Regions from separate parts of the Vibrio sp. E150_011 genome, predicted to be linked through region 2. Evidence: predicted binding sites of a transcription regulator. Region 2 holds the regulator's gene; the other holds the start of a gene.
The links. The regulator CRP, encoded in region 2, controls carbon source genes, mostly activating them, when cyclic AMP is high. The targets are predictions, from matches to a motif close to TGTGANNNNNNTCACA.
Positions count from the first base shown of each region.

Region 1: the regulator CRP is predicted to act here: its motif matches at 2,863-2,878, upstream of malT (HTH-type transcriptional regulator MalT).

Region 1 covers NZ_JBHFOL010000001.1:696,588-702,037, forward strand. The annotation lists gene ACE1OE_RS02880 (glycogen/starch/alpha-glucan phosphorylase) at 52-2,505, opposite strand; gene malT (HTH-type transcriptional regulator MalT) at 3,068-5,450, shown strand, end outside.
Region 2 covers NZ_JBHFOL010000011.1:47,286-52,735, forward strand. The annotation lists gene ACE1OE_RS16295 (hydrolase) at 1-289, shown strand, start outside; gene ACE1OE_RS16300 (YheU family protein) at 346-558, shown strand; gene ACE1OE_RS16305 (phosphoribulokinase) at 791-1,660, shown strand; gene crp (cAMP-activated global transcriptional regulator CRP) at 1,905-2,537, shown strand; gene ACE1OE_RS16315 (2-oxoadipate dioxygenase/decarboxylase family protein) at 2,608-3,399, opposite strand; gene astD (succinylglutamate-semialdehyde dehydrogenase) at 3,410-4,867, opposite strand; gene astA (arginine N-succinyltransferase) at 4,960-5,450, opposite strand, start outside.

The DNA of each region.
Region 1 (5,450 bases), on a different contig from region 2:
TAATAGATATAAGGAGTAAAAGCCAAGGCTCGAGGCCTTGGCTTAGGTTGCTTAACGAGTTACTGCTTCAAGCTTCCAAATATTGTTGACGTAGTCGCGTATTGAACGGTCTGACGTAAACTTGCCCACCAAGGCAGTATTTAGAATGGCTTTCTTCGCCCAACCCGCTTGATCTTGATACTGCTTGCCCATGTCTTCATGTGCTTGCACGTAAGAGGCAAAATCAGCCAAACATAGATAAGGGTCACCACCATCTAGCAAGCTATCGTAGGTTGCACGAAGTAAACCTGGTTTACCTGGCGTAAATTCTTCGCCTAGCAGTAAATCCAAAGATGCTTTTAGTAGCGGGTCCGCGTTGTAGTAGTCGTAAGGGTTGTAGCCCTGAGCTTTCACTTCTTGAACGCCATCAACATCTAGGCCAAAGATGTAGATATTTTCGTCACCTACTTCTTCACGAATCTCAACGTTTGCACCGTCCATCGTACCGATAGTCAACGCGCCGTTAAGCGCCATTTTCATGTTACCCGTACCTGATGCTTCTTTACCTGCTAGCGAGATTTGCTGAGATACGTCCGCCGCAGGGATGATGATCTCAGCCATGCTCACGCGGTAATCAGGAATGAAGACCACTTTCAGCTTGTTGCCGATACGAGGGTCGTTGTTGATCTTCTCTGCAATCTTGTTCACTGCGAAGATGATCTCTTTCGCTAGGTGGTAGCCCGGCGCCGCTTTTGCTGCAAAGAAACAAACACGTGGCTCACACTCAAAACCAGGTTCGTTAAGAATACGGTGGTAGAGAGAGAGAATGTGTAGCAAGTCTAAGTGCTGACGCTTGTATTCGTGTAGACGTTTAATTTGAACGTCAAAGATCGCGTTAGTATCCAGCTCGATTCCCATGTTCTCTTGAACCCAATCAGCGAGACGCTGTTTGTTTTCTTTCTTAACCGCCATGAACTCTTTTTGGAATTTTGCATCGGTTGCAAACTGAGCAATACCTTCTAGCTGCTCTAGTTTCGCCGGCCACTCTGCACCGATCTTGTCAGTAATGAGTTTCGATAGACCAGGGTTACAGAACTTCAACCAACGACGTGGCGTGATGCCGTTTGTAACGTTAGTCAGTTTACCTGGGAAGATTTCGTTGAACTCTGGGAACAAGTCTTTCTTAACCAGTTGAGAGTGAAGTGCGGCTACACCGTTCACTTTGTAAGAACCAATCACACATAGGTTTGCCATGCGAACCATACGGTGGAAACCTTCTTGAATGATAGAAAGCTTCGCTTGCTTCTCACCATCACCCGGCCACATCTTGCGAACTTCTTGCATGAAGCGGTGGTTAATTTCAAAGATGATTTCCATGTGACGAGGAAGCAGACGGCTGATAAGAGATTCAGACCATGTCTCCAATGCTTCTGGAAGTAGTGTGTGGTTCGTGTATGCGAATGTGTGGGCACTGATTTCCCACGCTTGGTCCCAAGTTAGGCCTTTCTCATCAATTAGGATGCGCATTAATTCAGGAATGGCGATCGTTGGGTGCGTATCGTTAAGCTGAATCGTTTCCTGCTTAGGAAGATCCGCTAGTGCAAAACCAGCCGCTTCATGACGACGTAGAATATCGCGAACCGACGCCGCTGAGTGGAAATACTGCTGCATTAGACGCAGAGTCTTACCTTTTTCGTGGTTGTCGTTCGGGTATAGAACCTTCGTGATGTTACCAGCATCGATTAGCGAGTGCTGTGCTTCGAAGTAATCGCCGTTGTTGAAGCTTGCTAGTGAGAAAGGTGCAATGGCCTGACATTCCCAAAGGCGCAGCGGGTAAACGGTGCTTGACTCGTAACCGACAATTGGTAGATCCCACGGCATTGCTTTTACTTCCATGCCTGGAACCCAAGTACGTACTTCTTTACCGTCAACGTATTCAACATCTACATGGCCGTAAAAACCAATCTGTTGTGCCAGTTCTGGACGTGCTACTTCCCACGGATAACCTTCAACACCGCGCCATGCGTCAGGTGCTTCTTTTTGACGACCATCTTGGAAAGATTGCTTAAAGAGACCGTATTCGTAGTGAAGACCGTAGCCTACTGTTGGGTATTCTTGAGCGGCACAAGAATCCATGAAACAAGCCGCAAGACGACCAAGGCCACCGTTACCCAATGAAGGATCACGTTCTTCTTCAAGCAGATCCGTTAGGTTGTGACCTAACTCTTTCATAGCTTGAGTGATTTGTTCATACAGGCCCATGCTGATCAAGTTGTTACCTGTCAGGCGGCCAATTAGGAATTCAAGAGATAGGTAGTTAACGCTTTTCGCGTTCTTGATGCGGTCGTCCGCTTCCGTTGCAAGTAAGTCAAAAGTGGTAAGCTCTGCCAGCGCGCGCCCCATTGCCAAATACCATTGGCGCTCGGTCGCGGTTTCTACTGTCGTCGCATAAGTCGCAGAAAGATGCTTTTTAACACTGTCTTGGAAAGAAGCTTTGTTGAATTTTTTCTGTTGCGCAGGTTTCATTAAGAAATCTCACTTTAAGTTTTATCCATCTGTCACATATCGTGCATGGTGACGTCTCCATAAACATCCTCCTACTTCCGACTCCTTGGAGGATGAGTGACGAGGGCGTAGAGGGCGTACTCCCCTTCAGAGAGTGATCAATATCCCATTTCAATTGGGCTTTGGCTTTTATCCGGTGATAACGATCACGCCAGCGTCACAATCACTGTAATCGCTAACTAAGACTGTACGGTTAAATAGGTGCATATCGAATTCGAAATTTGAGTCTGAGATCACAATTGAATTAAAAAATTCACCTAATCGGACGGTTTTTTTGTATACATGACGCCCAAGCAGTACGACCAGCACACAACTATTCGTGATAATGATCACAAATTCGTGGCGTAGTTGGCGTGTTGTTTGTTTTTAAAGCAAAATCTAGCCGTTGATCAAACACTGTAGAGCTAGACCTCGCCTAACATCAAAAAGGCAACTTTAAAGTCGTAGAATTCGTGTCTTTTTCCTCATCGAGGCCGCTCAGTATTAGCGAAGACACTAACTATAAAAATGATAGGAAATATCTATGTGGATTCCTTCAAAATTAACTCGCCCAGGACGCTTGCATAACGCTATCGTCCGTCCACGAGTTTTGGACCTACTTTCACAGGCCCCTTTTTACAAGCTTGTACTTTTTCGCTCCCCTGCTGGATATGGTAAAACCACCATGGCCGCACAATGGTTGTCTGACAAACCTCACGTCGGCTGGTACAGCGTCGATGAAAGTGATAACGACTCATTCCGCTTCGTCAACTATCTCTTACAGGCGATTAATAAAGCTACGCACAATAGCTGTCCTAATGCTCAGAAACTCGCAGAACGCCGTCAATTCTCCTCTCTTCATTCTCTACTCGGAGAAGTATTCTCAGAACTGACGAGCTACCACCACGAATGCTACGTCGTACTCGATGATTACCACCTCATCACCGATGAAGACATCCATGAGGCCATGCGTTTTTTCCTTAAGCACATGCCCGATAACATTACATTGGTCGTGACAAGTCGTGGTAATCCGCCACTAGGGACTGCAAACCTGCGTGTGCGCGATTTAATGATTGAAATCGGCAATGAATTACTCGCGTTTGATACCGAGGAAACCACACGTTTCTTTAATCTGCGTCTCGCGGATGATATCGATGATGAGACCGCTGACTCTTTGCGAACTTACGTCGAAGGCTGGCCTTCTGCTTTGCAGCTGTTTGCCCTACAAGCTCAACATCAAAAGCGAACGTTAGCACAATCCGTCGAAACCATATCTCAGTTTAATCACGCTCACCTTTGGGACTACTTGATCGAAGAAGTGTTTGATTTACTAGATAAAGATACGCGTAATTTCTTAATGCAATGTTCCGTTTTAGATCACTTCAATGACGATCTGGTCACGGCATTAACCAAACGAAATGACGCGCTCAGCATGATTGAATCTTTAAATCGTTTTGGTCTATTTATCTATCCGCTTGAAGGCGAAAACAATTGGTTTCGCTTCCATAACTTGTTTGCTGAGTTCTTGTCGCATGAACGTAAAGCCAGAATTCCGCAGCAAGAATTGGATCTTCACCTCGCCGCGGCAAAAGCTTGGTTAGAACAAAGCGTTCCCCATCAAGCGCTCAGGCATGCAAGATTAGCCGCGAATAGCGAACTCACCGTGACCATCCTCAACGAGTTTGGTTGGAAAATGTTTAACCAAGGAGAGCTTGCTACGCTGGAGGAGGCCATTCAAATCCTAACGGATGATCAACTCTACAGTCATCCGAGGTTGTGTATGCTGCAAGCATGGTTAGCACAAAGCCAGCATCGCTATAACGAAGTCGGTGAGCTGATTGCTAAATCCGATAGCGAGATGGCATTACGCAAGGTAGAGCGTTCTCAAAAAGAAGATGGGGAATTCAACGCGCTGCGTGCTCAGGTTGCCATTAATCAAAACTCACCAGAAAAAGCACTTGAGCTGGCTGAACTGGCGTTAGGTGAACTGGATCATTCGGTCTATCGCAGCCGTATTGTCGCCACCTCGGTCGTTGGTGAAGTCAACCACGTCACGGGCCAACTCAGTCGCGCACTGCCAATGATGCAGCAAACCGAAAAGCTAGCGCGTCAGTATCATGTTTACCACCAAGCGCTATGGGCACAGCTTCAGCAAAGTGAAATTTTAATTGCTCAAGGCTATGTTCAAGCGGCTTATGAGGTGCAAGAAAGTGCGTTTAGACTGATCGAAGAACAACAACTGCACCAAGTCCCAATGCACGAGTTCTTGCTTCGTGTCCGAGCGCAAATCTTATGGTGTTGGAACCGCTTAGATGAAGCGGAAGAGTGTGCGTACAAAGGGCTAGATATCCTAGGTAAGCATGAGCCAAGTAAGCATTTACACAGCTACTCAATGATCGCTCGCATTGCCATTGGTCGGGGTGAATTAGACAAGGCTTCAAAGACCATTGAGCAGATTCAACACCTGATGAAACAGTCAACCTACCACGTAGACTGGACAGCCAACGCATCGCTTTCTTTGCTACTGTATTGGCAAGCAAGGGGCGACCAAGACGCGATTGAACAATGGCTAGAGACGGCGATCAGACCCGACAGCGCATGCAACCATTTCTTACAACTGCAATGGCGTAATATTGCTCGCGCTCAGATTTGCTTAAAGCAATTTGATGAAGCAAAAACCACGCTACAGTTTTTGGCGAAAGAAGCGGCGACCTATAACCTAGTCACTGACACGAATCGAAATCTCATTGTAGAAGCGATCTTATGGGTGCAACTTGGCGACGACGAAAGTGCCAAAGTACGCTTAAAAGAAGCACTTGTACTGACGAACCAAACTGGCATGATTGGTAACTTTTTGGTGGATGGTGCAACTATTGGTCATTTGCTTGAAAAACTCGCCTCACGCTCTGAACTTGGCGACCTTGAAC
Region 2 (5,450 bases):
TTTAATTACCGCGCCACTTCACGGCTTTAAGGACGCTGATGACTATTACCAACGATGTTCTGCACTACCACGCTTGAACGATATCGTCATCCCTACGCAGTTTATCCACGCTAAAGACGACCCATTTATGAATCATGAGGTGATTCCTGATTATGAGCTGACCCCTCATCTAAGCTATCGTTTACTCGAACAAGGTGGGCACGTCGGCTTTTTATCTGGAAGCTGGCGCAAACCCGTTTTCTGGCTTGAAGAAGTATTGCCAAGTTATTATCGACACCTTGCTGAATAACTCCTGTCGGGCTCATCTCTGATATACTCTCACCATCATAGAAGAGAGAGGTATTTATGATTATCCCATGGCAGCAGATCGCATCGGAAACACTCGATAATTTGATTCAAGAATTTGTATTGCGTGAAGGCACCGATTACGGTGAAAGCGAATACACTCTAGCCGATAAACTTGCACATGTACGAAGCCAACTAGAATCGGGAGAAGCCGTCATTGTCTTTTCTGAATTACACGAAACGGTCGACATCAAGATGCGTAACTCGTTGTAAATATCTCGCCTTTGGCTATGAGGTGCTATAGTAAGCCTCTGCTTATCAGTAAATAGTTGATGGTAGCTATACGTTTACCGTTAACTACATATTTACCGTTAACGATACGTTTGCCGTCAATTATAGATTGAATCGCTCATGATAAGCTCGTGCCCAGATTAAGATAAACCATACATAAACAACATTTCCCAGCTTATCGGGATATGAATACTAAAAATACACAGGAAGTGTTATGTCAGCGAAACACCCTATCATCGCGGTGACAGGCTCCTCAGGAGCTGGAACAACGACAACATCAGAAGCATTTCGCAAGATGTTCAACATGATGAACATCAGACCTGCGTTTATCGAAGGCGATAGCTTCCATCGCTTTACTCGCCCAGAGATGGATGTCGAGATCCGCAAAGCAAAAGAACAGGGTAAGCACATCAGTTACTTTGGCCCTCAAGCCAATGACTTTCCTGCACTTGAAACCTTTTTTAAAAACTACGGACAAAATGGCGTCGGCCAATTTCGTCGCTATCTACATACATTCGACGAAGCGGTCCCATACAATCAAATGCCGGGCACCTTCACGCCTTGGCAAGACTTACCCCAAAACTCTGACGTATTATTTTATGAAGGGTTACATGGTGGTGTTGTTGATGGTGCCATTAATGCCGCTCAGCACGTTGACCTCTTGATTGGCATGGTTCCAATCGTCAACCTGGAGTGGATCCAAAAATTTGTTCGCGATACACGTGACCGTGGACACTCTCGAGAAGCAGTGACCGATTCCATAGTACGGTCAATGGACGACTATCTCAGCTACATCACACCACAATTTTCGCGTACTCATATCAACTTCCAACGCGTCCCCACCGTTGATACGTCGAACCCACTTAATGCGAAGGGAATCCCAAGTCTCGATGAGAGTTTCGTCGTCATTCGCTTAAGGGGCATTAAGAATGTCGATTACCCATATCTACTCTCAATGATTGACGGTTCCTTTATGTCACGTCATAACACCATCGTCGTACCGGGCGGGAAAATGAGTTTTGCGATGGAATTAATTGTCCGTCCTATACTACAGCAGCTAATAGAAACAGGGAAAATAGGTTAGTTTTTTGCGCCTAAACTTAGATGATTTTTTATACCGTGATCATGTGCACAGTTTTGTATAGGAAAATGGTCTGATGACACGATTAAAATCAAGAAAGTCCGCGCAAAAAAGGATACTATTTCTTTGAAACAGAAGATCGCTTGCGCCATCTTCAAAGTGCTTTTATGCTAGTGAGTCTCAACACAATGGACTTGCTATAATATATGGAAAGCAGCAAGCATACCCTGCAGAGGAAGTAAGAAATATGGTTCTAGGTAAACCTCAAACCGACCCAACGCTAGAGTGGTTCCTTTCACATTGTCATATTCACAAGTACCCTTCAAAAAGCACGCTAATCCATGCGGGCGAGAAGGCTGAAACACTTTACTACATCGTAAAAGGTTCAGTAGCAGTACTTATCAAAGATGAAGAAGGCAAAGAGATGATCTTGTCTTACCTTAACCAAGGTGACTTCATCGGTGAACTAGGCCTATTTGAAGAAGACCAAGAACGTACAGCGTGGGTTCGAGCTAAATCACCTTGTGAAGTGGCTGAGATTTCTTTCAAGAAATTCCGTCAACTTATCCAAGTTAACCCAGATATTCTCATGCGCTTATCTTCTCAGATGGCAAGTCGCCTACAAGTGACAAGCCAGAAAGTTGGTGACCTTGCGTTCCTTGACGTAACTGGTCGTATTGCTCAGACGCTACTTAACCTAGCAAAACAACCTGACGCAATGACGCACCCTGACGGCATGCAAATCAAAATTACTCGTCAAGAAATCGGCCAGATCGTTGGTTGTTCTCGTGAAACAGTAGGACGTATTCTTAAAATGCTGGAAGAGCAGAACCTTATCTCTGCTCATGGTAAGACTATTGTGGTCTACGGCACGCGTTAATATCTAACGTTACTAATAATTAAAAAGCCACCGCAAGGTGGCTTTTTTTATGGCGAAAGGGTGAGTCTATTTATTGATGGGTACTCTCAAAAATTTTATCCGCAGACGCTGCCACAAACCCTTGATAGTAGCAGTTATTATTCATTTTATAGCGCTTAGCAAACTCATAAAAACCTCCAGGTACACGCTTCTCTTCGCCTAAAAACGACACCAATACTTTGTCAGCCATGGTCGATGATTGCTCCAGTAACACCTCAGGTGATCCCTTGACCTCACCACCTGATTCATTGATCTCAAAACCAGCCTGGCGCAAATAATGATTCACAGCCACGACGTCTTCAAATCGCTGCAACTGATTCACACTCACGGTAAAGTGATTTGCACCATAACCATGAGCGGCAAGCCAAGAGGCATACTCACTTTCTTGCGCCAGTGTTTGATAATCTTCGCAGCTCAACGTCCACAGACGCCCACCAAACAGAAAATCTGCCGACGATACGGCCTCACTATCAACTTGATCCACCAGCTTGGTCACAATGGCCTGTAGCTCGGGTGAGCACTGCTCCACACACAGTTCGCTAATAAAAACCTTAGGTAACGTGTTGTCTGCATGCTCTAAATGAATGGCTGACAGCTTTTTAGCTTTGAATTCATACTCGCCTCCTTGCTGGTAACCAAGCTCAAGAAAAGGCTTGGCCAATGTCTCAATACCAACAGGGTCAAGATTAAAGGTGCGCAAGGCAATGTGATCATTAATCAGTGCTTCTTGCTCCTTCAGCAACCCCTGAATTTTCGCGGCGGATGGACACAGGCGCGTCGTATAATCTTGCCACAGTTGCTCAAATAACCATTCAACTTTCATATGTTGCTCCTTAGAGATCGAGTCCTGGGCTTAACGTCGCTGGAAGAATCGTTTCGTCTCCCTCCATCGATGCCATCGGATAGGCACAATAGTCTGCGGCATAGAAAGCACTCGGCCTCAGGTTACCGGATGCACCAGGGCCACCAAATGGTGCATCACCGCTCGCGCCCGTCAACTGACGGTTACGATTCACAATACCAGCACGGATATGGTCAACAAAATACAACCACTCGTCGTCATTGGTTGAGATAAGTCCTGCGGATAAACCAAAACGGGTATCATTGGCAAGTTCAACCGCTTGATCTAGCGTTTCATAGCGTACAAGCTGCAACAACGGGCCAAAATATTCTTCATCAGGTAATACATCAATTGTGGTCGCATCAATCAACCCTGGCGTCACAAATGCCGCCTGTCGCTGCTGTGACTCAACCAAACTCTTGCCGCCTAAGGCTTGCAGTGCGGACTGAGCCTGTATGATGTGTTGTGCTGCCTGTATGGATATTTGTGGTCCCATGAAGGGTGCCGGATCGGCAAACGGCTCATCGATACGTATTTTTGCTATCGCGGCGACCAGGGCTTCAACAAGTTGGTCACCTTTATCGCCAAAGGGAACATACAATCGGCGGGCGCACGTACAACGTTGCCCTGCACTGATATAAGCAGACTGAATGATGGTGTAGATCGTTGCATCAAGATCGCCATACGCCTCACTGACAACTAATGGGTTGTTGCCCCCCATCTCTAGCGCCAGCATTTTATCAGGCTGACCGGCAAATTGACGATGTAGGACATGGCCAGTATTCGCACTGCCAGTAAACAACACGCCATCAATACCTTTGGCATCAGCTAAAGCAATGCCGGTTTCTTTACCGCCTTGCACTAGGTTAATAACCCCTTCTGGCAACCCTGCTTCCTGCCAAATCCGCATGGCAAGCTCACCCACTAGTGGCGTTTGTTCAGAAGGCTTAAAGACAACCGTGTTCCCTGCCAGCAACGCTGGAACAATATGGCCATTGGGCAGGTGCCCTGGGAAGTTATAAGGCCCAAATACTGCCATAACACCAAGAGGGCGATGACGAAGGACTATTTGGTTCCCCGCCGCTTCTCGCTGTGAGCGACCAGTACGCTCGTGATAGGCTCGAATGGAAATCGCAATCTTACCGGCCATCGCGCCCGCTTCCGTTCGAGTTTCCCACAACGGTTTCCCCGTTTCTTTAGCAATCGCTATAGCAATCTCTTCACTGCGCGCTTTTAGCTTTTCGGCAAAGGCTAATACAATGGCTTCACGCGCTTCAAACGAGGTTTTTTTCCAAGAGATAAACGCCTGTCTTGCGGCACTAACCGCGGACTCAACCTGCGCCGGTGTGGCTGATTGTCCCTGCCAAACCACCTCATTATTGTAAGGTGACAATGAATGAAATTGTTCACCAAGTCCTGCTACCCACTGTCCTGCGATCCATTGAGTCATCGAGAATTCCTTAACATATAAAAATGGTTGGAGCATTGTCTTCAACGCCACGAAAAATAACCAAACGTGGCGGGATAAACATCAAGAGCCTGTTACTGAGCGAGCATACGTACCATATCACCTTCAGAAAGGTTCAAGGCCTCGGCCACGCTTGGAGCTAACAAGACACGCTGGCTTTCTGCGTCATAAGCGGCTTTCGCGGCTGTTGCTCTAAAGTGTTCAAATGACGTATTTGCAATAAGATAATCTTGTGAACTGGCGTGCTCTGAGATCGATACCTTGGCTCGGAATGAATTCCTAATCGCTTGGATATTTTGTAGATCGCACTCCACGGTCGGGCCAGCATCAAAAATATCCACATAGTTTCGACAGGTGAAGCCTTCTCTCTCGAGCAACTTCAACGCGGGTTTGGTATTGTCATGCACCTGACCGATCACCGCTTGCGCTTCTTTACTCAACAAATTGACGTAAATCGGCAACTTAGGCATAAGATCGGCAATGAAACCCTTCTTACCAATGCCCGTCAGGTAATCTGCCATGGTGAATTCAATCGAGAAGAAATGCTCTTGTAACCACTTCCAAA